DNA from 3 places in the Paenibacillus sp. D51F genome. Region 3 is predicted to be linked to each of the others. Evidence: riboswitches for the same ligand, from Rfam matches in the RefSeq annotation. Region 3 holds a riboswitch; each other region holds the start of a gene.
The links. Region 3 has a riboswitch for thiamine pyrophosphate ahead of ACLBWT_RS12880 (ECF transporter S component). Riboswitches for the same ligand answer to the same signal wherever they lie in the genome.

Region 1: it holds a riboswitch for thiamine pyrophosphate, as region 3 does, so the genes downstream of both, thiC (phosphomethylpyrimidine synthase ThiC) here and ACLBWT_RS12880 (ECF transporter S component) in region 3, are expected to answer to the same signal.
Region 2: it holds a riboswitch for thiamine pyrophosphate, as region 3 does, so the genes downstream of both, ACLBWT_RS00915 (ABC transporter substrate-binding protein) here and ACLBWT_RS12880 (ECF transporter S component) in region 3, are expected to answer to the same signal.

What each region holds. Positions count from the first base shown of each region.
Region 1 is NZ_JBKFAO010000002.1:587,919-597,739, reverse strand. It holds gene ACLBWT_RS06360 (glycosyltransferase family 4 protein) at 1-175, shown strand, start outside; gene ACLBWT_RS06355 (M48 family metallopeptidase) at 310-1,602, shown strand; TPP riboswitch at 1,704-1,808, shown strand; gene thiC (phosphomethylpyrimidine synthase ThiC) at 2,071-3,831, shown strand; gene ACLBWT_RS06345 (ThiF family adenylyltransferase) at 3,824-5,086, shown strand; gene thiE (thiamine phosphate synthase) at 5,073-5,954, shown strand; gene ACLBWT_RS06335 (thiazole synthase) at 5,970-6,962, shown strand; gene thiO (glycine oxidase ThiO) at 6,959-8,149, shown strand; gene thiD (bifunctional hydroxymethylpyrimidine kinase/phosphomethylpyrimidine kinase) at 8,143-9,006, shown strand; gene ACLBWT_RS06320 (WIAG-tail domain) at 9,096-9,821, shown strand, end outside.
Region 2 is NZ_JBKFAO010000001.1:188,760-198,580, reverse strand. It holds gene ACLBWT_RS00955 (pyroglutamyl-peptidase I) at 1-565, shown strand, start outside; gene ACLBWT_RS00950 (cupin domain-containing protein) at 664-1,002, shown strand; gene ACLBWT_RS00945 (Gfo/Idh/MocA family oxidoreductase) at 1,191-1,358, shown strand; gene ACLBWT_RS00940 (Gfo/Idh/MocA family protein) at 1,391-1,612, shown strand; gene ACLBWT_RS00935 (hypothetical protein) at 1,663-1,851, shown strand; gene ACLBWT_RS00930 (spore germination protein) at 2,120-3,871, shown strand; gene ACLBWT_RS00925 (Ger(x)C family spore germination protein) at 3,868-5,106, shown strand; gene ACLBWT_RS00920 (GerAB/ArcD/ProY family transporter) at 5,111-6,406, shown strand; TPP riboswitch at 6,656-6,764, shown strand; gene ACLBWT_RS00915 (ABC transporter substrate-binding protein) at 6,915-7,991, shown strand; gene ACLBWT_RS00910 (thiamine-binding protein) at 8,021-8,323, shown strand; gene ACLBWT_RS00905 (ABC transporter permease) at 8,313-9,089, shown strand; gene ACLBWT_RS00900 (ABC transporter ATP-binding protein) at 9,086-9,821, shown strand, end outside.
Region 3 is NZ_JBKFAO010000006.1:105,713-115,533, forward strand. It holds gene ACLBWT_RS12870 (energy-coupling factor transporter transmembrane component T family protein) at 1-423, opposite strand, end outside; gene ACLBWT_RS12875 (ABC transporter ATP-binding protein) at 414-2,099, opposite strand; gene ACLBWT_RS12880 (ECF transporter S component) at 2,104-2,709, opposite strand; TPP riboswitch at 2,864-2,973, opposite strand; gene ACLBWT_RS12885 (aldo/keto reductase) at 3,123-4,052, shown strand; gene ACLBWT_RS12890 (family 43 glycosylhydrolase) at 4,253-6,742, opposite strand; gene ACLBWT_RS12895 (ArsR/SmtB family transcription factor) at 7,015-7,938, shown strand; gene ACLBWT_RS12900 (ABC transporter substrate-binding protein) at 8,239-9,621, shown strand; gene ACLBWT_RS12905 (carbohydrate ABC transporter permease) at 9,801-9,821, shown strand, end outside.

The sequences.
Region 1 (9,821 bases), on a different contig from region 3:
CGGATTTCTCGTGGAGCCGGACCGGCTAGAGACGGAGCTGAAGGCCCGGCTTCTTCAGCTGCTGCTTGATCCGGGGCTTCGCGAGGAGATGGGACGCCGGGGGCGCGAGCGGGTCATGGCCGAGTTCACCTGGGAGGCGACGGCTGCCCGGTGGGGAGGGTTGCTGGAGGAATAGATTCACAGCCTTGAACGTTAGTTGGCCAAGGCTGTTTTTTGCTGATTAATTAATCTACCAGATTGGAAAGAAAGTTGATATAATGGTTATTATTGGGAATTCAAATAAGGATGACCGGAGAAAGCAGGAACAGAATGAATTCGTTGTCTTTAAATGGCTTGGACAGACAAGCTACGATATCGTGTCCGCGATGTGGTAAAAATGTGCCCTGCGATCAGCAATTCCAGTCGTGGTGCGAATGCGGCTGGAATATAGAACCGCGCACGCCTGATATGAGAGATCGATTTTCACGGTTATACCACAAGCTGGGCGTGAGGCAAGGCGAACAGATGCTTGAAGAGGTCAAATACTCGATCAGCAACGGAGACTGGCGGGACAAGCTTAAAGCGAATCTGCTGTTATATTTGGTTGCGACAATAATTCATCTGGTCTCGCTCTCCATGTTCATAAGCGGAGTTTGGCTTATCGTTGCATACCATTCCAATCATTGGTTTCCTACGGCAATAGGCATGTTGATGGTAGCCATACAGATCATTACCGTTCCTCGCTTGGGTAGCGTCGATAAGAAAGGCCTGATCTCCCGCGAAGACTATCCGACTCTATATAGAGTCGTTGATGCAGTCTCGGATTCATTAGGCACTTCGCGCGTATATGGCGTGCAGATCAATGAAGAATTCAATGCATCCTTTACACAGCTCGGCTGGAGAGGTCGTAAAGTCATTACGCTGGGTCTCCCGTTATTCGCTATCTGCAGCCCTCAAGAAAAAATAGCACTAATTGCGCATGAAACGGCTCATGGAGCCAATCATGATGTCACGCGCAATCGGTATGTTTGGAGTGCCTATATCGCTGCGGAGCAATGGTACTACTTTTTCACTCCGGCTCGGGGAGCGACTCAAGAAGGCTATATGGCCATTTTATATCTTTTATCGGATATTCTGATGAAAGCATTGTCGTTCATACCATGGACGATTGCACGTCTGGTGCTCGTATTGCTGCATCTCAACAAGCAGCGCAGCGAATATTATGCCGACTATCTTGGCGTGAAAGTCAGCGGCGAGCAAGCCATGATTGGGCTGCTGGAAAAATTGCATTACGACAGTCCGTTCGAGAGCTGCTTGCATCGTTTTATTTTCTCTCGGCAGGCCGAAGACTTCATCACGGAGTGGAAAGCTTATGCGGAACAAATTCCTGTACGCGAGCTTGAACGCATCCGCCATGTCGTAAGGGCTGAAGGTTCAAGACTTGATTTTACGCATCCGCCAACCCCGTACCGAATTGACTTTTTGCAGCATTTGAAAGGTTCGTATCCGCTGCTAACATTCTCGAAGTCGGAGCATGAACAATTAGTTCGAGAATTAGAGCAGATGCATGGCTCGGTCTATCGGAATCTGGAGGAGAATTTCAACTCGAGGCTTTACTATTAATGAAATATTTGAGTTATCGAGATAAATCGGGATCCTACCTTCTTGTTCTCAGAATCGACGAGGTTGACAACTTCCACCACCCCGGCTTATAGTCATACCAAGATATCCACTAGGGGCGCCCGCACGGGCTGAGATAAAGCGCAAGCTTTGGTCCCTTCGAACCTGATCTGGGTCATGCCAGCGTAGGAAAGTGGTCGAACATGCCTTTTATTTGGCTTGTGCCTCTTTTCGCCGCTTCCAGACCGGAGGCGGCTTTTTGCCGTCCTCCGGCGGGAGGCGGCGGAGGAATAGGCGCACCCAATCTGCTTGCCGCAATCTGCCGATGAAGGCGGAAGCGGCCAGTAGAGTGTCCCGGACAGCCTGCGTTTTTTGGCGCAGACCATCGGGAACTAAAGGCATGACCGGCATTTCCAAGCGTGCAGCCCCCTGGCGGATATCAAGATCCGTTAAGGGGGCTTTTGATTTTCCATGGCCATACATACCGAGCCGCTGCCGGGCAGCCGCAAAGTCTACATGCAGGGAAGCCGGGAGGATATCCGGGTTCCGATGAGGGAAATCTCGCTCTCGGACAGCGAGGTGGGCGGAGAGTCCATTCCCAATGCGCCTCTGAGAATCTATGACGCAAGCGGTCCTTACACGGACACCGATTACGAGGCGGATGTCTCGAGAGGCTTGCCGCCCATGCGAAGAGGCTGGATCGCAGAGAGGGCAGACACGGAGGCCTATCAGGGCCGGATCGTCCAGCCCGAGGACAACGGATTCTCCGACGCCGGCAAAGCCGCCGAGAGGGGAGCGGATATTTTCCCGCCATCCGGCAGGCTGCCGCTGAGAGCTCTCGCAGGGGGCAACATCACCCAGCTGCATTACGCAAGGCAGGGCATCGTAACCCCCGAGATGGAGTTCATCGCCCTGAGGGAGGGGATGGAAGCGGAATTCGTACGCTCCGAAGTCGCGGCGGGAAGAGCGGTCATTCCGGCCAACGTCAACCATCCCGAGAGCGAGCCGATGATCATCGGGCGGCATTTCCACGTGAAGATCAACGCCAACATCGGCAACTCCGCCGTGACCTCCTCGATCGAGGAGGAGGTGGAGAAGATGACGTGGGCGACCCGCTGGGGAGCCGATACGATCATGGATCTGTCCACCGGCAAGAACATCCATACGACGAGAGAATGGATCATCCGCAACTCTCCGGTTCCGGTCGGGACCGTGCCGATCTATCAGGCGCTGGAAAAGGTGAACGGCAAAGCGGAGGACCTCAGCTGGGAGGTGTTCCGCGATACGCTGATCGAGCAGGCCGAGCAGGGGGTCGATTATTTCACCATCCATGCCGGCGTGCTGCTCCGATATGTGCCGCTGACAGCGAAGCGCGTTACGGGCATCGTCAGCCGGGGAGGGTCCATCATGGCGGCCTGGTGCCTCGCCCATCATAGGGAGAACTTCCTGTATACGCATTTCGAGGATATATGCGAAATCATGAAAGCCTACGACGTGACCTTCTCGCTCGGCGACGGGCTGAGGCCGGGGTCGATCGCGGACGCCAACGACGAGGCGCAGTTCGCGGAGCTGGACACGCTCGGCGAGCTGACGAAAATCGCCTGGAAGCATGACGTGCAGGTCATGATCGAAGGTCCCGGCCATGTTCCGATGCATCTGATCAAGGAAAATATGGACCGCCAGCTCGCCGTCTGCGACGAGGCTCCCTTTTACACGCTCGGTCCGCTCACGACGGACATCGCGCCGGGCTATGACCATATTACGAGCGCGATCGGCGCGGCTATGATCGGCTGGTTCGGCACGGCGATGCTCTGTTATGTGACACCCAAGGAGCATCTGGGACTGCCGAACCGGGAGGACGTGAAGGAAGGCGTCATCACGTACAAGATCGCCGCGCACGCCGCCGATCTCGCCAAGGGCCATCCGCAGGCCCGAAAGCGCGACGACGCTCTGTCCAAGGCCAGATTCGAATTCCGCTGGCGCGATCAGTTCCATCTGTCGCTGGATCCCGAGCGGGCGATGAGCTACCACGACGAGACGCTCCCCGCGGAAGGCGCCAAGAGCGCGCATTTCTGCTCCATGTGCGGGCCGAAGTTCTGCAGCATGAGGATCACGCAGGACATTCGGGATTACGCGGAGAGGGAAGGGCTGGACACGGCGGAGGCGATCGAGGCGGGCATGAAGGAGCAGGCGGAGGCGTTCAAGGCCGGAGGCGGCAGCATCTATGCTTGATCCGGCGGCAACAAGCCGATTCGAGGCGCAAGACGCCATTCAGGAACGATATTCCCGGCAAATTCGCTTCGCTCCCATCGGTTGGATAGGGCAGCGGCGGATCGGCCAGGCCGTCGTGCTTGTCGCCGGTACCGGCTCGCTCGGAGCTTCGCTGGCGCAGCATATGGCTCGTGCCGGGGTAGGCGAGCTGCGGCTCGCCGACCGCGACTACGTGGAATTCAGCAATCTGCAGCGGCAGATGCTGTTCGACGAAGAGGATGCGCGGCTGGCGCTTCCCAAGGCGGAGGCCGCTGCGCGGAAGCTGAGAGTGATCAACGGCATGGTGGAAGTCAAGGCGTTTGCCGCCGACTTCACGGCTCCCGGCGTGCTGGAGAAGATCGCGGTCGGCTCCGATCTGGTGCTCGACGGTACGGACAATGCCGCGGCCAGGCTCGTGCTGAGCGATTACTGCTTCCGTGTAGGCATTCCTTTCCTGTACGGCGGCGTCGCCGGGGCGGCCGGGATGAGCGCTCCGCTCATTCCCGGCGCGACCTGCTGCCTGCGCTGCCTGATCGGCGGCGAGGAAGAGCAGGAAAGCGGCCATACATGCGAAACGGCGGGCATGATCTCGCCGGCTGTGGAGATGGTCGCCGCGCTGCAGGCGGCTGAAGCGCTCAAATGGCTGGCAGGCGGCCGGGATGAGATGCGCCGCACGCTCGCAAGCGTCTCCTTGTGGCCGTACAGCATGCGTGAAACGAAGCTTCCCGATCCTTCGGCTAGCTGTCGGCATTGCGGCAGCGCGAAGGCTTCGGGGGGAACCGGCACGCGAGCGGAGCTGGATTCCAGCATGGACGTCCTGGCGAAGGAAACAAATCCCTCGATTGCAAACGTCCGGTCGAAGATATCCAGGCGCTCTCCTGCAAGCGGAAGGGCCATCCTTCCGGAAGGATGGCCGGAAAAAGCAGCCTCGGAAGCTGCCGGCAACCTCCGCCGCCAAAATACGGCCGTTCTGTGCGGCCGCGATACATTCCAGCTGCAGCTGGAGCCTGCCGAACCCGGAAGGTACGAGAAGAGGCTGGAGAGGCTGGGCTGCCGGCTGACGCTCAATCCTTATCTGCTGCGGGCAGTGCTCCCGGACAACGGGAAGCTCGTCGTGTTCCCGGACGGCAGAGTGCTTGCGCAAGGCGCAGCGGACGCTGACACGGCTTGGGAATGGTGTCTTCATTATTTGGGTGCGGAAGCGCCGGAGAGAGAGGCCAAGGATGAAGAAGCTTGAGTTCAGCCTGTACGTCATTACGGGCGAGGGCTGCCATCCCGGAAGAAGGCTGGAGGATGTCATGCGGGAGACGCTTGAGGGAGGAGCGGATATCCTGCAGCTGCGGGACAAAAAAGCTTCGCTGCGGGAGCTGGGAGAAAAAGCGGGGATGCTGCGCAGGCTGACGAGGGAGTACGGAGTGCCGTTCATCGTGAACGACCATCCGGTGCTCGCGCTTGAAGCCGAGGCCGACGGCGTCCATCTCGGGCAGGACGATATGTCCATCGCCGATGCGAGGGAGCTGCTCGGTGCGGAACGGATCGTCGGCGTCAGCACCCATAGCCTGGAGCAGGCCATGAAGGCCGAGGCAGCCGGCGCCGACTATATCGGAGTCGGGCCGGTGTACCCGACGGCGACCAAGCCGGGCCGGGCGGCGGTCACGCTGGATTACGTCCGCCAGGCGGCCCGTCATGTGCGCATCCCATGGACAGCCATCGGCGGCATCCATCCCGGCAACGCAGGCGAGGTGCTCGCCGCAGGGGCCAGGAGGCTGTGCGCCGTCTCCGCGGTTGTCGGCAGCTCCGATCCCGCAGCTGTCTGCCACGAGCTGCGGAGCCTGATCGCAGCCGCAAGCATGGCTGCAGCCGGTCTGACCGACTCATATGGAGCTGCTTCCCGACCGGGCAATCCGCTTCGGCTCACATTGAACGGCAAGGAAATCCTTACGCATTCATCAACGCTTCAGGAGCTGGTCGAGTCGCACAGCCTATCCGGCCAGAGGATTGTCGCCGAAGCGGACGGAATCATCCTGGCGCGCGGGGATTGGAGCCGCCATCGGCTGGCGGATGGAATGAAGATCGAGCTGGTCCACTTTGTAGGGGGAGGCTGAATGATGGAAGATCAAATGGGGGCTCGAGCAGGGTCTCGGACAGGGTCTCGGACAGAGTCTCGGACAGATACTCGAACAGAGGCTCAGACAGAGTCCCGTACCGAATATCGAACCGAGTATCGAACCGAAGCTCAAACCGATTATCCAGCCGCTGTCCAAACCGCTGGCCATGCGAAGCTTCAGCCGGGGCGGGAGCTGGGCCGAGATGCCTGGAAAGTAGGCGAGACTTGGCTTTCCTCGCGATTTTTCCTCGGAACGGGCCGCTTCCCGAGCCCGGCCGTCATGCAGCAGGCGCTGCGGGCAAGCGGTGCGGAGGTCATTACGTTCGCCGTCCGCCGCGTCAATCTGGAGCAGCCTGAGGACGATTCGATCCTGCAGCATCTGCCCGAAGAAAAGCTGATCTACCTTCCCAATACGTCGGGCGCAGGCAATGCGGACGAGGCGGTGAGGATCGCGCGCCTGGCCAGAGCGGCCGGGCTTGGCAGCTGGATCAAGGTGGAGATCAGCGCGGATCCGCGCACGCTGCTGCCCGATCCTCTGGAGACGCTGAGAGCGACGGATAGGCTTGCGGCCGAAGGCTTCACGGTGCTGCCTTACATTTCGGACGATCCCGTCCTTTGCCGTCGGCTGGCCGAAGCCGGAGCGGCGGCCGTCATGCCGGGGGGAGCCCCGATCGGGACCGGACTCGGCATCCTGAACCCGTACAACCTCGGGCTGATCGCGGAGGAATCGCCGGTCCCCGTCATCGTGGACGCCGGACTCGGCTCGGCGAAGGACGCCGCTCTGGCGATGGAGCTCGGGGCATCCGCCGTGCTGGCCAATTCGCCGGTGGCGCGGGCGGCAGATCCCGTGGCGATGGCCGAAGCGATGGCGCTCGCGATCCGCGCCGGCCGGTTGGCCAGGCTCGCCGGCCGCATCCCCGCGCTTCCCTATGCCTCCGCGAGCAGCACGGAAGCCGGCGCCCTGTACCCGCGCCAAGCCGATCGCTCGGGAGCGTGGAGGCAGTGAGGGAAAGGGTGCTCATCCTCGGAGGCGGCATCATCGGGCTGAGCTGCGCTTACGAGGCGGCAAGAGACGGAAGCCGCGAGGTGACGATCATCGACAAGGGCGCCTTCGGCGGGCAGGCAACGGGAGCGGCGGCGGGCATGCTGGCACCGTACTCGGAAAATGCCGAGCAGCCGGATGCTTTCTTCCAGCTGTGCGCCGACAGCCTGCTCCGTTATCCGGATTGGGCGGCAGACATCGAGGAAGCCAGCGGCATGAAGGTCGGGCTCAAGCGCACCGGCAGCGTCGGCGTCGCTTATCATGAAGCGGATCTGCTCCCGCTGCGCTCGAGGCTGGACTGGCAGCGGGCGGCCGGCAGCGGAGCCGAGCTGCTGAGCGCCGCCGAGCTGGCCAGTCTGGAGCCGCTGCTCGCGCGGGGAGCGGCGGGCGGCATCTACACGCCGTCCGAAGCCCACGTCGAGGCGCCCCGCCTCGCTGCGGCGCTGTCGGAGGCTTGCAGGCTGGCCGGAATCAGGATGATAAGCGGAGCCGGCAGCCTGCGGGAGCTTGCCTTGAGGACAACCGGTTCCGGGGAGCGGTCCGTCGCTCTCGCGACAGATTATTCCGGAGAACACGAGGCTGACAAGCTGCTGATCTGCACGGGCGCCTGGTCCGGGGAATTCGAGCGGATGTTCGGCTTGCCGGAGTCCATCCATCCGATTCGCGGTCAGATCTGTGCCTTCGACGTGCCTGACGGAGCGGTCAGGCATATGGTGTTTTCGAGTCAGGCCTACTGGGTCGGCAAGTCGGGGAACGCCCTCGTATGCGGCGCTTCTGAGGATGTCGCCGGATTCGACGCTTCGGTCACGGAGAAGGGAATCGGGCGGCTGGAGCGGTGGAGCAGCCGGATCTTCCCTTTCCTTGAAGGCGCCCGTCCCAAGCTGCGCTGGGCCGGGCTGAGGCCGGCCACCCGCGACGGGCGTCCGCTGATCGGCGCCTTGAGCGGCCATCCTCAGGTCATCGTGGCGGCCGGCCATTACCGCAACGGCATTCTGCTTGCTCCTGCGACCGCTGCGGCCGTAACGGAGCTGCTGGATGGAACGAAGCCGGAGCGGATCGCCTCCTTCTCCCCGGAACGTTTCGCCGCTGCGGCCAGGGGCGGTGCGGAGGCGGGCCGAAGCATTTCTGTCAGGGAGGAATTCCTTTGCTAGAGACTGCTATCGGGCAAGGCAGCGGGCTGCGGGGAGGCCGAATCCGGAAAGTACTGACGATAGCAGGCTCGGATTCCGGAGGAGGCGCTGGCATTCAAGCGGATCTGAAGACGTTCCAGGAGCTCGGCACATTCGGCATGAGCGTCATAACCGCGGTGACGGCGCAGAATACGGTCGGCGTGCACGGAGTCTACCCCCTTTCGGTTGAAGCGGTAGAGGCTCAGCTCGACGCCGTCATGGGCGATATCGGAGCCGACGCCGTCAAGACGGGCATGCTGTTCTCGCCGGACATCATCCATGCGGCAGCTTCCAGGCTGGAGAAGGTCGCGGCCCTCAAGCTCGTGGTGGATCCCGTCATGATCTCCAAGCATGGCTCCCGGCTGCTGCGGGAGGATGCGGCTGAGGCGCTTCGTCTGCGGCTGCTGCCTCTGGCGGAGGTCGTTACGCCCAATATTCCGGAAGCCTGCGCCTTGCTCGGTCTGAAGGAGAGGGAGATAGGAAGCCTCGAGGCGATGAAGGACGCTTCCAAGGAAATGCTGAAATTCGGGTGCAGGCATGTCTTTCTGAAAGGAGGCCATCTGGCCGGGGCGGAAGCGGCCGCCGACGTTCTCCTGTCAGCCTCTCTTCCGAATCACCCGGTCGTGCTGACAGCTTCGCGCATTCCGACTATGCATACGCATGGCACCGGCTGCACGATCGCCTCCGCGCTTGCCGCTCTGCTCGCAAGAGGCCTGGACATGGAGGCGGCGGCGAGGGAGGCCAAGGCATTCACGCTTGCGGCGATTGCATCGGGCGGACCGCTCGGAGCGGGCACGGGCGCGCTCTGGCATGCAGCTTGGCGCAGCGGGGACAGCTGAGTTTGCGGACTGCTTGCAACGTCATGGTATCCGTCTGCCGGGCAGCCGCATAGGATAACAGTACTATGCTTTGGTGGAGGAGCTTGACGATGAAGACGAACGGTAGGCCCGCAAAGGGCAGCAAACCTTATGTACCCGGCGGGGCGCCGCTCGCGCCGAAAGCCAGGAGTCAGCAGGGAGGCAAAGGCAAGCAATCTTCGAGGCCTTTATACCACTATGACAATCCGAACATATCGGAAATCGACTGGCTGGACAACATTCCCGCCCCTGTCCGCGTCCCGTTGGAGGCCAAGGAAGGCGGCGTCCCCAAAGTCAAGCTTCACACCGTTGCTCCGGAGAGCGTCTCGAACACTCTACTCTGGGACGGAAAGGAACCGGAAGCTGAATTCAAGCCATCGGCGCCATCAGAGGCAGACGCCGCACTGTCGAGTTGCGGGGATAAGCCGGAGGAGCTTGCCGGATATGACGTGAGCGAGATCCGATACAGCTCGGCGCTGTCCGTCCGCGCTCCAGGCACAGCGCGGCTGCTGCCGCGGCAGTCGTTAGCCGCAGACGTTGGGCCAGCCTCCCGCGATGACGGAGCAGGGGAGTCCATGAAGGGAGCTGGCGTGCAGCATGGAACGATCCCGTTCGCTTTCCGGGACCGCGCCAGGATCGACCTGATCATTCCGCTGCAGACTCCGTTCATGGACAGCGGGTATTCGTTCGTCTGCTCCCTCGACGTTCCCCATTGCCACGCTGTCGTGCGCGCCAAGCTGACGGCAGAGGCGGTAGTCACCCTCATCCGTACCCAGGAAGAGGGCAATGCCCGGGGC
Region 2 (9,821 bases), on a different contig from region 3:
GATGGAGAAGCTGAAGGAGGAGCGACTCGAGGGCGTGGAGCTCCGCGCCGTGCTGCTTCCGGTTCATTTCGACGAATGCGCCGACCGGCTCATCGAGGAGATGGACAAGTTCAAGCCTGACGCCGTCATCGCATGCGGACTGGCCAAGGGCCGGACGGCGATCACGCCGGAGCGGATCGCGGTGAACGTCAAGGATGTCCCGGTCCGTTCGCATGGCGACAACCGGGGCGCCCGGCCGTCCGACGAGCCGATTGCCGAGGAGGGACCGGACGGACTGTTCTCCACGCTGCCGGTCCGCGCCATGACGCAGCGTCTGGCGGAGCTCGGCATCCCCTGCGAAATTTCCAATACAGCCGGAACCTACATATGCAACAACACGATGTACCGGGTGCTCCATCACATCCGCAGCCTCGAGCTGCCGGTCTTGGCCGGCTTCGTGCATTTCCCCGCCTCGGCGGAGATGGCCGCGCTGCAGCCTTCGGTTCCCTTCATGCCGCAGGCGATGATGCTGGAAGGGCTGCGAGCGATTATTGGCGTATCCGTATCGGCCCTGCAGGCGAGGTAGGACTTGACGAGCTTCCGCCTTCTATCTCCACGGTACATGCCTTGTTTGAGCTATATTGGATAGGTTGAACCGATATCCCAGCTGCAGGAGGTTTTCAAATGCCGGTCATTCGCAAGGAGCAGGCGCAGGAGTTAACCTTATTTCCGGATTGGAGCGAGATCAACCATTACGGAATCAATCGACTGAAAGTCGGACAAGAGGTTCCGTTGCATTACCATGACTGCAATGAATATTGGATCATTGTCAGCGGCAGAGGGATCTGCACGACCGAGGGGGATGAATACGCAATCGGTCCCGGGGATCTCGTGCTGACCAGAAAGGGCGAAGAGCATTCGCTCCTTGTAACGGAGGAGATGACGGCTGTTTATATGTACGGCATTCTTGCTCCAGGCTGTCGGTTAGGCTACTTATACCGGGAAAGGCCGGATGAGGGTTGAGAAGGAATTTCGGAGGGGGAACAGGGAATGCGTTTGAAACTGATCCAAGTCGGTCTGGGCAATCATGGCCAGGGGGTGGGGAAGCATTTTGTCCTGCCGTCCAAAGATTTTGCTTGCGCAGGGCTGGTGGATATCAATCGCAGCGCCGTGATCGAATACGCGCGGAAAAATGATCTGCCGGAAAGCTTATGCTACACGGACACGAGCAGGCGTTTCGCGAAGCGGACGCGGATGCCGTGTTCATCTCCGCCTTCTCTCCGGTGCATTATGCCATAGCCAGGTCCGCATTGGAGCATAAGCTCCATGTGCTGATCGAAAAGCCGTTCGTGCTGTCCTGGAGGAAGCGGAAGAACTGAATGAGCTGGCAGCCCGCAACAAGCTGAATGTGATGATCAATCAGAACTACCGTTATTTTGCGACCGTGATCGCCTTGAAGAAAGCCTTGCAGAGCGCGAATCTGGGGAGATTGTCGTTTGTTCAATCGGAGTTCTTTTATGAGCATCAGGGCAAGCCTTATCAGAAGACGATGGACAATTACGTTCTGCTGGAGATGAGCGTCCATCATGTCGATATGATTCGGTTTCTATTGGATTCCGATATCGCGCAGTGACAGGAAAGACGTGGAATACCCCCGGCAGCGGCTATGCAGGAGATCCGCATGTGCATGCCGTTTACCAAACGGAATCAGGCGTAAACGTCTTCTACCTGGGGAGCCTGTTGGCGAAAGGCGCTGCGACGCCATGGGAAGGCGTATGGAGATTCCAGTTCGAGGGCGGATCGGTTCATCTGGATGATCTGGGCGATGGCTATGGCGTCTATATTGAGACGGCCGCACGAAGAACAAGATAGAATCTCAAGCGCAAGAGCTGGAAAGCATTCATGGCGTCCTGGTTGAATTCGCAGCTTCCATCCGAGAGCAGCGGGAGCCGAAAATCTCAGGCGCGGACAATATACGCACGCTTGCCGCCCTCTTGGCGACGGCGGAGTCATCCAGGCAAGGAAATGCGATTCAGCTCATCCCTGAAGGGCGACGCTGCCGGGACGATTAACATAAGCTGGATAAAAAACCTCTCCCATGCCCAGAATAAGGTCATTCTGGATAAGGGAGGGGTTTGTTTTGTCTGCAGCCCAAAGCGGAAACGGCTCGGCGGAAAACAGCGCAAGCGGCAGCCAAAGCCACGGGGGCGCCAGCGCCAGCGGCAGCAACGGCGGCAGCAACGGCGGCAAAGGAAGAGCCAACGGCGGCAGCAACGGCGGCAAAGGAAGAGCCAACGGCGGCAACGGCGGCAAAGGAAGAGCCAACGGCGGCAACGGCGGCGCAGCGAAGCCCCCTCCTCTCGGAAGGAGGAGGACGGCCACCGCGCTGAGCCCGTCGCTGGCCGCCAACGCCCATGCGATCCGCATGCAGTTCCATCACAGCGGAGACCTGCGGCTGCGGCTGCTGTCCAGCGGGGCTCTGCCCGGCGTCCAGCTGGCGGTGCTGTATTTGCAGGGGATCGTAGACGAGGAAGGGATCAGCAAGAACGTCCTTGAGCCGCTGCAGGCGGCGGAGGAAGCGGAGCCCGGCAGCGTCAAGGGGAGAGGCCGGCTCAAGGAGCGCATCGAGCAGCTGCGCTTGAACGCAATCTCCACCGGCCTGACAGAGCCGGTGCGGACGCTGGAAGGGGCGCTCGACGCGCTGCTGCTCGGCTGCTGCCTGCTGCTCGTCGATGGCAGCGGCGAAGCCGTGGCGGCGGAGGCGGCGGGCGGGGAAACCCGCCATGTCGGCGAACCGACGGCCCAGACGGTCATCCGGGGACCCCAGCATGCGTTCACGGAGTCGGCCCAGACGAATATCGGACTCATCCGCAGAATCATCCGCTCGGAGCGGCTGACGGTGGAGTCGCGGCGCATCGGGCGGGAGACATGCACGGAGGTGTCGCTGCTGTACATGAGCGGCATCATGGATTCCGGCATCGTGCAGGAAGCGCGCAGGCGCCTGGATGACATCGATATCGACAGCGTCCTGGACAGCGGCTACATCGAGGAATTCATCCAGGACTCCACGTTCACGCCGTTTCCGACCGTGCTCAATACGGAGCGTCCCGACCAGGCGGCGGCCGGGCTGCTGGAGGGGCATTTCGCTGTCGTGGTCGACGGCAGCCCTTATGTGCTGCTCGGTCCGGTGACGTTCTTCCGCTTCTTCCAGTCGCCGGAGGATCATTATCAGCGCTTCGACATCGCCAGCTTCCTGCGGCTGATCCGGATCGCGGCCTTTTTCATATCCATGCATCTGCCGGCTCTCTACATCGCCATCACGACCTTCCATCAGGAGATGCTTCCGAGCAATCTGCTCATCGGCTTGTCCGCGCAGCGCGAGGGCGTCCCGTTCCCGGCCTTGGTGGAAGCATTCCTGATGGAGCTGACCTTCGAGGTGCTGCGCGAGGCGGGGGCGCGCATGCCGCGCGCCATCGGACCGGCGATCTCCATCGTAGGAGCGCTCGTGCTCGGCACGGCCGCCGTGCAGGCGGGGCTCGTGTCCGCGGCGATGGTCATCATCGTCGCCTTCACGGCGATCTCCAACTTCGTCGTGCCGCAGATCAACATCGCCATCGCCGCGCGGCTGATCCGCTTCCTGCTCATGATCAGCGCGGGAATTCTCGGTTTTGTCGGCATCATCTCGGTCGATCTGTTCGTCATCATCCACCTCGCCGGCCTGTATTCCTTCGGCGTGCCTTACCTCAAGCCGGTCGCTCCGTATGTCAAGGGCGAATGGAAGGATACGTTCGTCCGGGCGCCGCGCTGGAGCCTCGTCAGACGGCCGGTCATCGCGCAGAAGGGAGGCAGGCGCAGGCAGCCCGGAGGCAAGCCCAAGCGCCAGCATTCATGAGCCGGGGCATCTTCGGCCGTTGGGCGCTGCTGCTGGCGGCGGCGCTGGTGTTCCTTCCGCTTGCGGGCTGCTGGGACCGGAAGGAGCTCAACGAGCTCGGCATCATCGCGGCGACCGGTATCGACGTCACCGAGGAGGGGAAATGGAAAATCAGCTATCAGCTGGTCATTCCAAGCGCCATTTCCTCCCAGAACGGCTTTGCCAGCACGACGGAATCTCCGGTCAACGTCTTCTCTACGGAAGGAGAGAGCGTACGGGGCGCCGTAGCCCGGGCGACGCAGGAAATGTCCCGAAGCCTCTACTTCGGGCACAACCAAGTCGTCGTCATCGGCGAGCGTGCCGCCCGCAAGGGCATCGGCGGCTTGCTGGACGTCTATCTCCGCAACGGCAATTCCCGGGAGACGGTCATGGTGTTCGTGACCGATGGCGAAGCCCGGCCCATCCTGGAGCAGCTGCTTCCGATGGAGAGAATATCGGGCAACGCCTTGACGAAGCTGATCGCGCTGGAAAAAGAGAGCGGGGGCAACTTCCGGCCCCAGACCGTCTATTCGATGCTGCTGCAGCTGCTGGGCCCCCTTCACGCTTCGGCCGCCCCCGGCATCGCGATCAGCGGATCGGGCGAAGGCGTGCGCAATGTGGACGCGAACAAGAACACGTCGACGCCTTCGAAGGTGAGGCTGCAGAAGCTGGCCTTGTTCCGGGACGACCATATGATCGGCTGGATCCGCACGAATGAGAGCCGGGGCCTGCTCTGGCTGCGCAGCGAAGTGTCCGGGACGACGATTTCCTTTCCGTGCCGCGAGGGAGGGCCCAAGGTCAACAGCGCCAGGATCACCGGGCTCAAGACGAAGATGAAGCCTGCGAGGAGCGGAGACGGCTGGCTGCTTCAGGCGAATGTGGAGGCGGACGCAACCTTGTTCGAGTATACATGCGGTGGAAATCTTCATGACCCGGCTGCGGTTGCCGGCATCGAGCGGATTCTTGGGCAGCAGGTCCGATCCGACATCGAGGACGGACTCAAAGCTTCCCAGAGACTGAAGGCGGATGTGGCCGGCATCGGAGAAGCGGTGCGGCGGAAGTACCCGCGTACATGGAAAGGAATCGCTTCGGAGTGGAACAGCAGGCTCTACCCCGAGATGAAAGCCGAAATCGGGGTCGATGTCGGACTGATCAAGACAGGCCGGAGCAACCGTTCCTACGAGCAGGCGAGCGAGGACAGCCGGGAGAGGAAGTGAGGGCATGAAAGCCAAGGAAGCAAGCGTAAGCGCGGGGCAGATCGCCGTCTTCCTCGTGCTGTTCACCATCGGCAGCACGCCGATGTACGAGCTCGGATCCGAGGCGGGACAGGATTCCTGGATTGCGATCAGCATCGCTGCCGCCGCGGGCTTCTGCCTGCTGCTCGTCTACCGCGCGCTCTACAACCGGGCCCCCGACACGAATCTGGTCGGGCTGTACAAGCTGCATTTCGGCAAGCTGCTCGGCGGCTTGCTCGGCGCGGCGCTGGCTGTCGTCTTCGCCCTGGAATCGATGCGCAACGTGCGCGACTTCGGGGAGCTGATCTCCGCCACCTTGCTGCCGCAGACGCCGATGTGGTGCACGATGCTGGTCTTGACGGGAATCGTCTATTACACCGCCAAGCAGGGGGTCGAGGCTTTCTTCCGGGTCAACCAAGTGCTGATTCCGGTGCTGGCCGTAAGCTACATTTCCCTTTTGGGGTTGTTTTTGGCGGCAGGCCTGCTCGACTTCAACCGTCTGCGGCCCGTGCTGGAGAACGGCTTCGGACCTGTCCTGCATGCGGCGTTTCCCGATATCCTGTCGTTTCCGTTCGGACAGGTCATCGTGCTGATGATGTTCTGGAACTACGCGAGGCGGTCTCCGTCCACGGGCGCCGCGTCCTATGGCGCCTATGCCGGCGTCTCGCTGTTCCTGATCGCGGTCAACATGGTGCTGATCATGGTGCTCGGTCCGGAGCTGTACCGGCTCGCCGAGCTTCCGACGCTGGAGGCGGTGGAGCAGATCCGGCTGTTCAACTTTCTCGAGAGGCTCGATATTCTCGTGACGCTGCTGCTGTACATCGGGCTGTACGTCAAGGCGACCGGACTGTTTTTCGGTTCGGTCATCGCTTTGCAGACAGCCTGGGGAGTTCCCTATCGGGCCGGCGCCCTCGTCATGGCTCCGCTCATATTCACGGCGAGCCTCCTGGAGCCTGCCTTGTCGCAGCATTTATGGGCCGGCATGACCGTCTATCTGAAATTCAGTCCCTATTACCAGATCGCGCTTCCGCTGCTCATGCTTGTCATGGGGATCGGCTGGGTCAAAAAGAAAGCGCAGCGGCAAGCGGGGCAAGGCGGCGAAAAGGCGGGAGCAGGCGGGCAGGCCAAGGGCCGCGGGGCCGGCGGTCAGAGCGGCGGCGGCAGCCAAAGCGGTGCCGGAAAGGCAGCCGGCGGCGCCGAGACGGGCCGAGGCGGACAGCCGGGGGACGGACAGGCAGGCGCCGATGGGAGCGCCGAAAAGGCTGGAAACCAGGACGGATAGGCAGGCGCCGATCAAGGCTCGCAAGCCGGCGGCAGCCAAAAAGGACAGCGGGAGGAGAGTCAAGGCTCTGGCAGCGGAGACGGCGAACAAAACAAAGCTGGCGAAGCCCGGCCGACTCTGGCGCCAAGCGGCGGCCGTCTTCAGGCTCGGAAAGTCCGGAAGCCGGCTCTACATGATGCCGCGCCCGCAAATTTCGACACGGAAGGTTGCAATAAAAGGCTCCTCTGCTATAATGGCTCTATTGACAACCGAATGAGCCTGGGGAGCTGGCGTACGCCGGCTGAGAGGGGAGAAGCATCCCGACCCGTTAAACCTGATCTGGATAATGCCAGCGTAGGAACCGCATGTCAGCCGAGCCTTTTGCCGCCCTCGGGCGCAACGGGATTCACGTGACGAAGACGTCTTCCTTGGGAGGCGTCTTTTTTTATTGTCCCTCTCATGCTGGCGCTGGCGCTCCGGACAAGGCCCGGCCGGGCTCACGGCTGCGAGAGAAAGAAGGGGAAGCAACATGGGCATTTCAAGCAAGATGGGCAAAAAAGCGGGGCTGGCCGCGCTTGTTCTGGCGACGCTGCTGACAGGCTGCGGCAACGGGAACGGAGCCGGCAGCGGGAATGACGGGAGCAGCGGCACGGCGACGCCGGCGCCTTCCGGCAGCGCGGGAGTCGGCGCCACGGCCGCACCGGTCAAGAAAGTGAAGGTCGTCCTCGACTGGACGCCGAACACGAATCATACCGGCCTGTATGTCGCTCGGGACAAAGGCTTTTTCCTGAACCACGGCCTCGACGTCGAGATCGTGCAGCCGCCGGAGGGGACGGCCGCCGATACGCTGGTCGCCAAGGGAGAGGCTGAGTTCGGCGTCGGCTACCAGGAGAACATCACGCTCGCCCGCAGCGAGGGCTTGCCGCTCGTGTCGCTGGCTGCCGTCATCCAGCACAACACTTCCGGCTTTGCTTCGCCTGAGGCCAAAGGCATCAAGGACCCGAAAGCATTCGAGGGCAAAACCTACGGCGGCTGGGGAGCCCCGGTCGAGCAGGAGATCATCTCCTCGCTCATGCAGGAGCAGGGCGCCGATGTCGGCAAGGTCAAGATCGTCAACATGGGCAACGCGGACTTCTTCACCGCCGTGAAGCGGAATATCGACTTCGCCTGGATCTATTACGCCTGGACAGGGGTAGAGGCGGAGCTGCGCGGGGAGAAGCTGAACATGGTGTACTTGACCGACTACAGCAAAAAGCTGGATTACTACACGCCGGTGCTGGAAACGAGCGAGAAGCTGATCCAGGACAGCCCCGATGTGGTGAAGGCGTTCATGGCCGGAGCTTCCGAGGGTTACGCCTACGCGATCTCCGAGCCCGACGCCGCCGCGGACATCCTGATCAAGGCCGTTCCGGACCTCAATCCGGAGCTGGTGCGCGCCAGCCAGAAATGGCTGAGCCCCAAATATCAGGATGACGCTCCGCGCTGGGGCGAGCAGAAGGCGGAAGTCTGGACGAACTATGCCGAATGGATGCATGAGCACAAGCTGCTCGATACCTTGCCGGATCTGTCCAAGGCGTTCACGAACGATTACTTGCCGGCATCCTGATGCCGGCTGACGGGGAGAGGGAACCGGATATGGCCAATGCACTTGTGAGCATTCAGATTTTGCCGACGACGCCCGGCGGGGAAAGCGTGCTTCCGTACGTGGACCGGGCGATCGAGATCATCAAGGAGGCCGGCGTGCCGTACCGTGTCGCGCCGCTCGAGACGACGATGGAGGGAGAACTGTCGCACTTGCTCGCCGTCGTCGCGGAGATGAGCGAGGAGATGGCGGCGATGGGCTGCCCGTCCGTCATCTCTCAGGTGAAGATTTACTACAACCCGGAGAACGGCGCTTCGATGGACCGGCTGCTGGAGAAATACCCGGATGGACAGTAGAACGATCCGATGGGAGGCTCTGCTGCCTCCGGTCGTCGTCATGGCCGCCTTCCTGCTGATGTGGGAGGCGGCCGTGCGTCTGTCCGGGACGGAGGCGTGGCTGCTGCCCGCCCCGAGCGATATCGCCCGCGATGCCTGGGCGGCGCGCCAGAGACTGGCACAGCACACAGGCGCGACCTTGAGCCTGACGCTGCTCGGCTTCGCCGGCGGCTCGGCCGCCGGCCTGCTGCTGGGAGCTGTCCTGCATTTGCTGCCGCTCGTGCGATCGGGCTTCTATCCGCTGCTCGTCCTGTCGCAGAACATTCCCGTCATCGCGATCGGGCCTCTGCTCGTCATCTGGTTCGGCTTCGGGCTGCTGCCCAAGCTGCTGCTCGTCATGCTCGTCTGCTTTTTCCCCGTCTGCGTCGCGATGCTCGGCGGCCTGCAGGGAGCGGATCCGGGCCTGGAGCGGTACATGCGGATGATCGGAGCGGGGCGCTGGCGCCGCTTCCTCAGCCTGGAGCTGCCGGGCTCTCTGCCGCAGCTGTTCTCCGGCCTCAAGATCGCAGCTTCGTACAGCGTCACGAGCGCGGTCGTGGCGGAATGGATCGGGTCCGACCGGGGGCTCGGCTACTTCATGCTGCTGTCCTCCAAGGGCTTCAAGACTTCGCTCGTATTCGCCGGAGTCGCGCTTGTCGTGCTGCTCAGCCTGCTGCTGTTCACAGCCGTCGCAGGGGCGGAGAAGCTGGCGCTGTCCTGGCGTCCGCGCAAGGAGGGGGGACGATGAACGTGCTTGAAATCCGGAATCTGCGCAAGTCGTTCGCCGGCCGCGGCGGCGGCGTCATTGAAGTGCTTGGCGGACTGTCCCTGACTGTGGGCGAAGGCGAGTTCGTCTCGCTCATCGGCCCTTCCGGCAGCGGCAAAACGACGCTGCTCAGCCTAATCGGGGGGCTCGAGCGGTCGGACTCGGGCGAGATCATGCTCGCCGGGAAGCCGGCTTCGGAGGGAGCCGGCCGCGCCGCGTACATGCCGCAGCAGGCTGCGCTTCTGCCCTGGAGGACGGTCCAGGGCAACATCGAGCTGGCGCTGCGCATCGCGGGCAGAGAACGGGCCGAGGCGAAGCGTCTTGCCGGAGAAGGACTGCGCAGGCTCGGTCTGGAACGCTATGCCCGCTCGTATCCGCATGTGCTGTCCGGCGGCATGCAGCAGCGCGTCTCGTTTTTGCGCGCCCTGCTGTCCCCGCAGCCGCTCATGCTGCTCGACGAGCCTTTCGGAGCGCTTGACGCGCTGACGCGGCAGCGGATGCAGCGCTGGCTGCTGTCGCTGTGGGAGGAGGAGCGCCGCTCGGTGCTGTTCGTCACGCATTCCATCGAGGAGGCGCTGCTGCTGTCCGACCGCGTGCTCGTCCTGTCGGCATCGCCGGCCGTCGTCGTTCAGGAGCTCCAGGTGCCGTTTGCGCGGCCGCGCAGCGGACAGCTGGGAAGCGATCCGCGGTTCGGCGAGCTGAAGGAGTCTCTCT
Region 3 (9,821 bases):
CATCCGGAGCTGCTGCATCAGCGAGTAGAACAAGGCGACCGGACGGGTCGTCAGCGCGAAGGCGAGTCCGACCGCCGCGACCTGGAGCGAGCGGAGCCCCAGATGCAGCCCGCGATAGAAGCTTTCCTCCGTAATCCGGATCAGGCCGAGCTCGAACCAGAGCGTGGCGCCGGTGCCGAACATGATCATGCCGGAGGCCGACGAGACGAACACAAGCAGGAACGGAGAGGCATACAGCAGCACGCGCAAAGGTGGATGCCCGGTAGCGAGCAGCGGCAGCAGGGATGCGGCAACGAGCAGCGCCATGACATTGGGGTCGTGGACGAACAGGGCGGCGACGAACAGCAGCACGGACGCGGCGAGCTTCAGTGTCGGGTTGACGCGATGCAGCCAGGTTTCACGATGGGAAAAGGTCAGATGCATGCCGTGCCGCCGCTCCTTTCCGTAACAAGCCCGCCGTCGACGAGCCACTGCCGGGTCGCGAAGCGCCGGACCAGCTCCGGATCGTGGGTGATCATGAGAATGGCGCAGCCGTCGGAGCGAAGCCGTTCCAGCTGCTCCATCATCCGCACCGTGCCGCTCGCGTCGAGGCCGAAGGTCGGCTCATCCAGCAGCAGCAAGCGCTGGCCGCCGACCATGGCCGTCGCGACGCTGAGCCTGCGCTTCTGTCCCATCGACAGCTGATAGGGATGGCGGCTGCCAAGGCCGTCGAGCGCATAGTTCTCCATTAGCGTTCTTGCCCGGCTGCTTCGCTCGGGTTCCCGTAGCGACCGCGGCAAGGAGTAGGCGAGCTCGTCGAGGACGGAGTCCGTCACGAACTGGAACTCGGGATTCTGGAAGCTCAGCGCGGCATGCCTGGCCATATCCCTGGGCTTTTTCAGGCTTTGGACCGGAACGCCGGGAATGTGCAGGATTCCCTTGGTCTTGACCAGCTTCATGATGGCGAGCAGCAGCGTGCTCTTGCCGGCTCCGTTGACGCCGGTGACGGCGATCCAGTCGCCGGCGTTCACCGCGAGCAGGCCGGTCCGTACCTTGGGCCGGCCGCCGCGCCATCCTTCCAGGCCGTCCAGCTCGAGCAGCATTTCGGCGGAACGGACGGCAGACGACGGAGACATCGTTGATGGGCGGATTGCGGCAGTCTGATCGTAGTCCTCCCAGAAGCCTGGGTACCAGATGCCGTATTCCCGCAGCAGCTTCCGATGCTCCCGGAACACGAGGCGAGGAGACCCGTCGGCCTTGATGCTTCCGTCGGGTCCGAATACGATGACGCGGTCCATATCTTCCGCGATGCCGGCGATCTTGTGCTCGACGATGATGACGGTCCGCCCGCCCCAGACGGAGCGGAGCGAGCTCCATACCTGCCGTGTGCCCTCCTCGTCCAGGAGAGCGGTAGGCTCGTCGAGCAGCAGAGCATCGGGCTCCATGGCGATCATGGACGCGATGGCAAGCCGCTGCTTCATTCCTTGGGACATGTCGGCTACCGGAAAATGGGGGTCTGCCAGACACAGGCCGACATCATCAAGACAGCGAGAGATGCGGTCCGGCATTTCCTCGCGCGAAATGCCCGCGTTCTCCAGCACGAAGGCGATTTCTTCGTCGGCATGCGGCATGCAGAACTGGGAGTCCGGATCCTGGAACACATAGCCGGGCCGTACGGGAACAAGGCAGCAGTCCGCCTTCATCGGGATGCGGATGGCCGACGGCACCAGGCCGCCGAGCACCTGAAGCAGCGTCGACTTCCCGCAGCCGCTCGGTCCGAGCAGCAGCACCTTCTGGCCGCGTTCGATGGTCAGGCTCAGCCCTTTGAAGAGCAGCGGAGAGTCTTCGCCGGGATATCGGAGCCGCAGGTTCTCCACGCGCGCCGCTGGCCCGGCATCTTGGACGGGCGGCAGCGGCCGCTTCGCTGCAGGCGCAGCCTCGCCGGCATGGCGCTGCCGTTCGGAGCCGATTCCGGAGGCATTCGTCGTAGAGGGCAAGCGGACGCTCCCGATGGCGGATGCGGGAGCTGCAAGCGGCGTCGAAGCCGCGCCGATCTCCCTGCCGTTCGTCGGAGTCTTGCTGCGCATGCGGCCTTTCAGGATGACGTCTGCAGCTTTCATCGCCTTACCCCAGCGCCTCGTAATCCTTGGCCGATGCCGGGCGGATGAGGCTCAGCACGCCGGTGCGCTCCAGCGCCTTGGCCAGCGCCCAGGCGAACAGTCCGGCGATGACGACGCTGCCGAGCAGACGCATGGAGACGAACAGGGTGTAGTTCCAGGCGGTCATTTTATCGATGTAGCTGTAGTGGGCGTCGATGAAAATGGAGACGACGGCGGAGCCCAGAGACGCAAGGATCGTCACGATCGGACCTGCCTTCCGGTACAGGAAGGCGGCGAAGATGATTTCGGCGCCGAGGCCCTGCAGCACTCCGTAGACGATCGTCGAGGCGCCCCACGATCCGCCCATGAACGCTTCCAGCGCGGCCGCGGCCGTCTCGGCGAGCAGCGCCGCCCCGGGCTTGCGGATCAGGAGGAAGGCGAAGGTGCCGGCCATGAACCACATGCCGTAGCTGAGCTGCTCCGCATGCAGGCCGAGCGGCTTGAGAATGTCGTACATCGGATTCCAGATGCGGTAGATGATGCCGAAAACGACGGCTACTACAAGCGTGACGAGAATGTCGGCGAGCGTCAGTCCTTTTGGACGGTCGGCATTGGGCATGGCGGTGGACATAAGAATCAGACTCCCTCTCAAGGAAAAATGGAATGTTCCCCACAGATGGCTGCTGACCCGGCCCAACCTCCTCCGGGGGGCATGAGAAAAGCCCGCCGGAAGCCGGCGGACAGAGGGAATAAAGGCATATCCGCGCAGGATGGGCATGAAGCCCGGCGGCGCGGTGCATTCTCTCTACGCTGGCATTACCCAGATCAGATCAATGGTCAGCGGCATAAGGCCGCAGTCTCAGCCCGACTTCATCGAGCCCCCATGCATGCTATGGAAATTATCCTTACTATAACGTGAAAATCTGGAAGCGGCAAGAGGTATTATGGCCGCCGGTCAGCGGGGCCGAGGATTTGAAAGGCTAAACGCGGAAAGTTGCTTGGGCATCCGTCCAGGAGGTAATCTGTGGATAAGGAGGGATGGACATGAAGTATCGCCGTTTAGGCAAAACAGAGCTGAACGTGTCGGTCGTCGGCATCGGCACCTGGCAGTTCGGCGGGGAATGGGGCATGGATTTTGCGCAGGCCGAGGTCGACGCGATTTTGGACAAGGGCGCCGAGCTCGGCATCAACCTGATCGACACGGCCGAATGTTACGGAGATCATCTGTCGGAAGCTTTCATCGGAAACTACATCGGCAGGCGGAGGCGCGAGGACTGGATCATCGCGACGAAGTTCGGCCATCATTTCCACGAGCGGTTCAAGCGTACGGACGTATTCTCCGGAGACGATGTCGTGAGGCAGCTCGACGCATCGCTTAAGGCTCTGCAGACCGACTATGTGGATCTGTATCAATTCCATTCCGGCCCGGATGCAGCCTTCGACAGCGACGAGCTGTGGACGGCGCTGGACAAGCAGGTGCAGGCCGGCAAGATCCGGCATCTGGGCACGTCGATCGGCAGCAACGACAACCTGCATCAGACGGCCGCCTCATCGAAGGTCGGCTCGCAGGCGATCCAGGTCGTGTACAACCGGCTCGACCGCAAGCCGGAGGAGCGGGTATTCCCTTCCTGCCTGGAGCAGGATCTCGGCGTGCTGGCGCGGGTGCCGCTGGCGAGCGGCTTCCTGAGCGGCAAGTACAAGCCCGGCACGGAATTCGGCGAGACGGACGTGCGCCATCGCCAGGATGCGGAGCAGGTGCGGCAGCGGCTGGAGGAGGTGCGCCGGATCGCGGAGGAGGAAGTGCCGGAGGGCGTCAATATGGCAGCCTGGGCGTTGGCCTGGTGCCTTCGCCATCCTGCCGTGACTTCCGTCATTCCCGGCTGCAAAAATCCGGAGCAGGTGCAGGGCAACGCAGACGCGGTGAAGCTTGTCACGGAGCCGCATCCGCAGGATGTGCCGAATATCGGCCGATAGCTCCCCTCGCTTGGCAGCGCCGCTGTCTTGTCGGCGAGCATGTCAAGGGAACCCAAAAAGCCCTGCCGGACTGCGCTTGAGCGCGGTCCGGCAGGGCTTGCTTGTTTAGCCGAGGCTTGCTTGTTTAGCCGAGGCTTGCTTGTTTAGCCGAGGCTTGCTTGTTTAGCTGAGGCTTGCTTGTTCAGCCGAGGCTTGCTTGTTCAGCTAGGGCTTGCGTAGACGGAGAAGTTGTCGAATCGGGTGGCGTTGTTCATGGAGCGGAGGCCGGCCTTGCCGTGCAGGAACGGAAGGGCGCTGTTGTCCGCATAACTCAGCTTGGGGGCATTCATATCGTCGACGTAGACGCGGATGGTGCTCCCCTCGGCGACGACCTTCATCCGGTGCCAGGCGCCGGCGGCGAGCGCGGCCGGCGCCGATGCCAGCGTTTGATAGCCGTAATTCATTTTGCCGAGATAGACCCCGTCAGGCTTGATGAACGCATAGTAGGCCTGGACGTAATCGGGATTGTTCGCGAGCACCTTGCCGTTCGACGGATTGTTGACCCGCACCAGCACGCCGGCGTCCCCGGTCGTCCCGACCAGCTTCACATCCGCCTCCACCGTATAATCGGACCATAGGCCGGAGCCGATGACCGTCTTGGCGGGACCGCCGGCAGCCGCGCTCAGCTCGCCGGAAGCGACGGACCAATCGCCTTCATACCGCGTCCAGCCGTTGTCGTTGCCGTCGTTGAAGTCGTCGGCCAGCGGCGAGGGCGCCTGTCCCCTCTCGAACGACAGGCTGCTGAAGTCGAACTCGCCCTGGACCGTCTCGAAGCGGAGCTCATGATAGCCGGCGGTCAGATAGAGGCCTTTCTTGGAGACGTTCACCCAGTTCTCCCAGCCGCCGCTTCCGGCCGACTGCACGACTCCGGTCAAATCCGCCGCTCCGTCCCACACGCGGAAGCTGACGTTCGGAAAGGTCGTGGCGAGCCGCGCGCTCATGTCATACATGCCGCTCTCGGCGACATTGACCCGGTAGATGAGCCATTCCCCCGTCTGGTTCCAGCCGACGACCTCCTTGCCCTCCGCCGCAGACGAGCGGATATCGACCGCATCGCTGCGATAGGAGCCGCCGATATTGGCAGGCGTCAGATCATGGTAGCCGGTCCCTTCCCCGCCTTTGCGGTAGTGGACGGCTTCGATCGTACCTGGAAGCGGCTTGTACGCATTCCAGGCGCTGCTGCCGCCGACATCGTTGCTGAACGCCGCATAACCGAAGTCGGCATGGGCGTCCTGGGTGGCATAGCCGATTTTCCCGCCGCCAAGGCCGCTTACGCTGCGGGACTGCTTCTTCATGCCGTCGACGTAGACGGCGAAGGAGGCGCCGTTCTTCTCCACCCGGATCTGATGCCACTTGGTGTAGTCATAGCCTGCGGGGAGAGGGGAATACTCCCAGCCCTGACTGGCGCCGCCGACGACGAAATGGGTTTCGAGACGATTCAGCTTGCGGTTCAGGAGGGCCGTTCCGTAGTTGTTCTCATCCGTATAGGAAAATACGGCTCCATACAGCGGCGAAGAGCTTGTGCCCATCTTCATCTGCTTGGCATGGAACTCCGCGGTGTAATCGGAAGCTGTCGAGGCCGCCGTCACTTGCCGGTACCAGGCCGTCGTCCCGATCGTATCCTGCCACATCAGCTCCTGGTTGTAGATGCCCCAGGTTCCGCCGCCGACATTGGTCCAGCCGGAGCCGATCGCGGCGCGCGCGAAACGGTCCTCGAACGACGGCGCGGCCGGGTTCGGCTGGCTCGCCGTCGTCGGACCGAGGACGGACATCCGGTCTCCGTTCCAGACGATGCGGTCCAGATTCATTTTGCGGCCCGGATAGACGGCGTTGCCTTGGGAAGCGTGGCTGTGGTAGACGATGTAGTCCGAATCCAGATCCGGACCTTTGACGATGGAGTTGTGTCCGAGGCCTGCGTTGGAGCCTTCCGTTGCGATCAGGATCGGGTTCTGGCTCTGGGCGGGCGCGAAGCCGGAGAGAGGAGAAGCTCCGGACGCATAGTTGACCCGATAGGCGGTGCTCCATACATGGTTGCCTGTATAGGTCATGAAATACTTGCCGTTGCGCTTGAACGTCGTGGAGCCTTCCGTCCATCCCGCCATCGACAGGCCGGTCGAACCCGCCGCTCCGAAAGCGGTCGGCGAGGTCATCGGACGGGAATCGATCCGGTCCGCGCCGGTGGAATAAAAATACCATTTCCCGTCGTCGTCGATGAAGACGCTGCCGTCGATGCCCATGCCGAGATTGCCGGTCTGCGGCGTGAACGGACCGACGGGACTGCCGCTCGACAGGACGTAATGCCCGCCTCCTCCCGGAGAGGTGTACATATAGAACATTCCGTTCCAATAGACGACCTCGGGCGCATAGGCGGCCTTGGTTACGGGATCCGAAGCGCACAGCCCGCGGTAAGTCCAGGAAACGAGATCGGTGGAGGACCATACCTTCACGCCGATCTGGTCATCGACCGTGCTGACATAGAGGTAATAGACACCGTTGAATTTCAGGATGTAAGGATCGCCCTCGCCGTAAAAATCCCCGTTGGCCCACTTCCAGGAGGAGGAGAGGGTGTAAGGATTGCTGTAGGCATGAGCGGCGGAGGGGAGCAGGAGCAGGACAGCGGCGGCGGCAAGGAACGACTTCCATTTCTTCATGTGGCATTTCATCTCCTTTTCGATGGCGGATCAGAGAATGCGGCGATACAAGGATGGAATCATAGGGACGAGGCTTCACTTCTCCTCCTTTCTTCCGGTTGATTTGACAGCGCTTGCAGAACGGAGTATAGCAAATGCGGATATGAAGCGGAAGAGATAATTTCAAAATATATGTATTAAAACAATAATAAATGTTTATTCCAATAAAACTGGACATATGGGCCGATTAAGCCTTATATTATTGGAAGAATGTCAGGAAGGGAGTTTGGAACATGCTTGAGCTGTCTATTGAAGACCCGGACCGTCTGGTCAAGGTGGCGCATGCGCTCAGCACGCATACCCGGATCGGCATCATCCGGCTGCTGCTGTCCAAGCCGAACGTGAATATCATCGAGATTGCCGAAGCTCTGGATATTCCCGTATCGACGGCGGCTACGAACGTGAAGGTGCTGGAGGAGGCGGAGCTGATCCTCACCGAGCTGCAGCCGGCCAGTCGGGGGGCCATGAAGGTGTGCAGCCGGAACTTCGACGATGTGCGCATGATTCTGAATCCGATCGCGTTCTACCACAACACGAGCAAGCTCGTCGAGGTGGAGATGCCGATCGGCCACTTCATCCAGTTCGATATCCAGCCTACCTGCGGAATGGCGAACAGCGCCGGCATGCTGTTCGCCGAGGACGATCCCGACAACTTCTATCACCCGGACAGCCGCTCGGCGGAAATCATTTGGCTGCGCAAGGGCTGGGTCGAATACCGCTTTCCCAAAAAGCTGCCGCAGGGAGCCAAGGTCACATCCCTGGAATTCTCCCTGGAGCTGTGCTCGGAGGCGCCGAATTACAACAACGACTGGCCTTCGGAAATCACGGCCTGGATCAACGGCAAGGAGATCGGCTCCTGGATTTCGCCGGGCGATTTCGGCGACCACAGGGGCAAGCTGAATCCGGCATGGTGGAACGACAACAGCACGCAGCACGGCCTGCTCAAGACATGGGGCGTCGATGAAGGGCGCAGCACGATCGACAACGAGCGCTGCTCATCCGTTACGCTGGACGACCTGGACCTGCAGGACAAGCCGTACATCAGCTTCCGCATCGGCCTGAGGCCCGACGCGAAGCATCAGGGAGGAATGAATCTGTTCGGCAAGGGCTTCGGCGACTATCCGCAAGGGATCGTCATGAGGCTGCAGCACGATTGAGATGGTCTTCCGCAAGGCCCGCCGTCCGGGAAAGGACAGCGGGCCTTTTCCGTTTGCGCGCCAAAGATAGAGACAGAGAAGCTATCCTTTCTGTTTAGAAACAAAAAAATGGAAAGAAAGCGTTGACATATTTGGATTGGAACCGTTATATTCTGGATATAAACAAATAAGTTGTAACAAAACAAATATTCGGAGTGGATGATCCGGCCCGTTGCAATCGGCGCCCGATCCTTACGGAACCGCGGCTCCGGTGTTTGGCCTTATTTGTTTCAAGCCAATATTGTCAGGGGGAGCGTATCCATGGTTCTGAAAAGCAAATGGTCCGCCGTATCGCTTGCGCTTGTGCTGGTATCGGGATTGGGATTGTCGGCCTGCTCCGGCAACGGGGGAGACGCGCCGGCTTCGAGCGGAGAAGCGTCGTCTCCATCGCCGACATCGGGAGCGGCAAGCCCAAAGACGGACTCCAAGTCCGAGATCGAGTTCATGGGGTGGGGCGGGGACAGCGAAAAAGCCGTATTCCAGAAGCTGATCGATTCTTACATGAAAGAACACCCGGATAAGAAAGTGAAGTACACCGTCGTTCCATCGGGCGAGTATTACCAGAAGCTCGACACCCTGATCGCCGCCAAGAAAACGCCGGATGTGTTCTATGCGGGCGGCGCGCATTTCAACAAGCTCGCCAGCAGCGGCCTGCTGCTGAACATGGATCCCTACCTTGAAAACAACAAAACGGTCGATCCGAGCAATGTGTGGAAACAGGGGCTGGACCGTTACCGCTACGACGGCAAGACGGTCGGCCAAGGCAGCCTGTACGGCCTGCCGAAGGATGTCGGGCCTTGGGCTCTCGCCTACAACAAGGATTTGTTCGACAAGGCCGGCCTGCCTTATCCAAGCGCGAAGGCGGGAGAGTATACGTGGGACGACATGGTCGCCGACGCCAAAAAGCTGACGACGGCAAACGCCCGCGGGAAAATCGATACGTTCGGAATCGCCGCTTATTCGACTGAGTCCGCCGTATGGGCCAACGGCGGGGATTGGATCGATTACAACACCGGCAAGGTGACGATCGATACGCCGGAATTCGCCCAGGCGATGCAGTTCGTGGCGGATCTCAGCCTCGTGCACAAGGTCAGCCCATCCCCGGATGACGAGAAAGCCCAGAACGGCTATGCGCGGTTCGTCGCGGGCAAAGTGGCGATGTTCCCGATGGGGCCTTGGGATCAGCCCGGCTTCTGGAACGTTCCGTTCAAATGGGATATCGCCGCCTGGCCGGCAAGCCCGAATACGGGCAAAACCGCGACCTGGCTCGGCTCTCTCGGATTCGCCGTGTCCAAATCGACGGAGCATCCGGAGGATGCGTTCGCGCTGGCTTCCTATCTGAGCCTCGACCGGGAGTCGCAGAAGCAGAACTATGAGCTCGGCCAAGCGGTGCCGAACCTCATCGACATGGCCAAGGGCGAGTTCCTGCAGATGGACAAAGCGCCGCAGAGCCGCCAAGTATTTCTCGATATCATTGAAGACTATGGACGTCCTCCGATCGAGGTGAACTCCAAGAGCGTGAAGTGGATCGATACGTTCTGGCAGGATGCCAGCCAGGTGTGGACCGGCAAGAAGACGGCTGCGGAGTTCGTCAAGGAAGAGCAGCCGAAGCTGCAGAAAATCTACGACGAAGACAACAAGTAACAGGCTTGGCTGGGAAGGAGAGCGGCGCTGATGGAGGCCGCTGAAAAAACAAGCGAAGGGCGCGGAATCGTTCTGGAGGAACGGCCGGAAGATTGATCCGCGCACGCAGCGACAACTTTTTCAGCGGCCTCGCGCTTTTGCCGCCTCCCCTTCCGGCTTCGTGCCGGGGAGGAACGTTTATGACAGGCTATCGGCGAAAA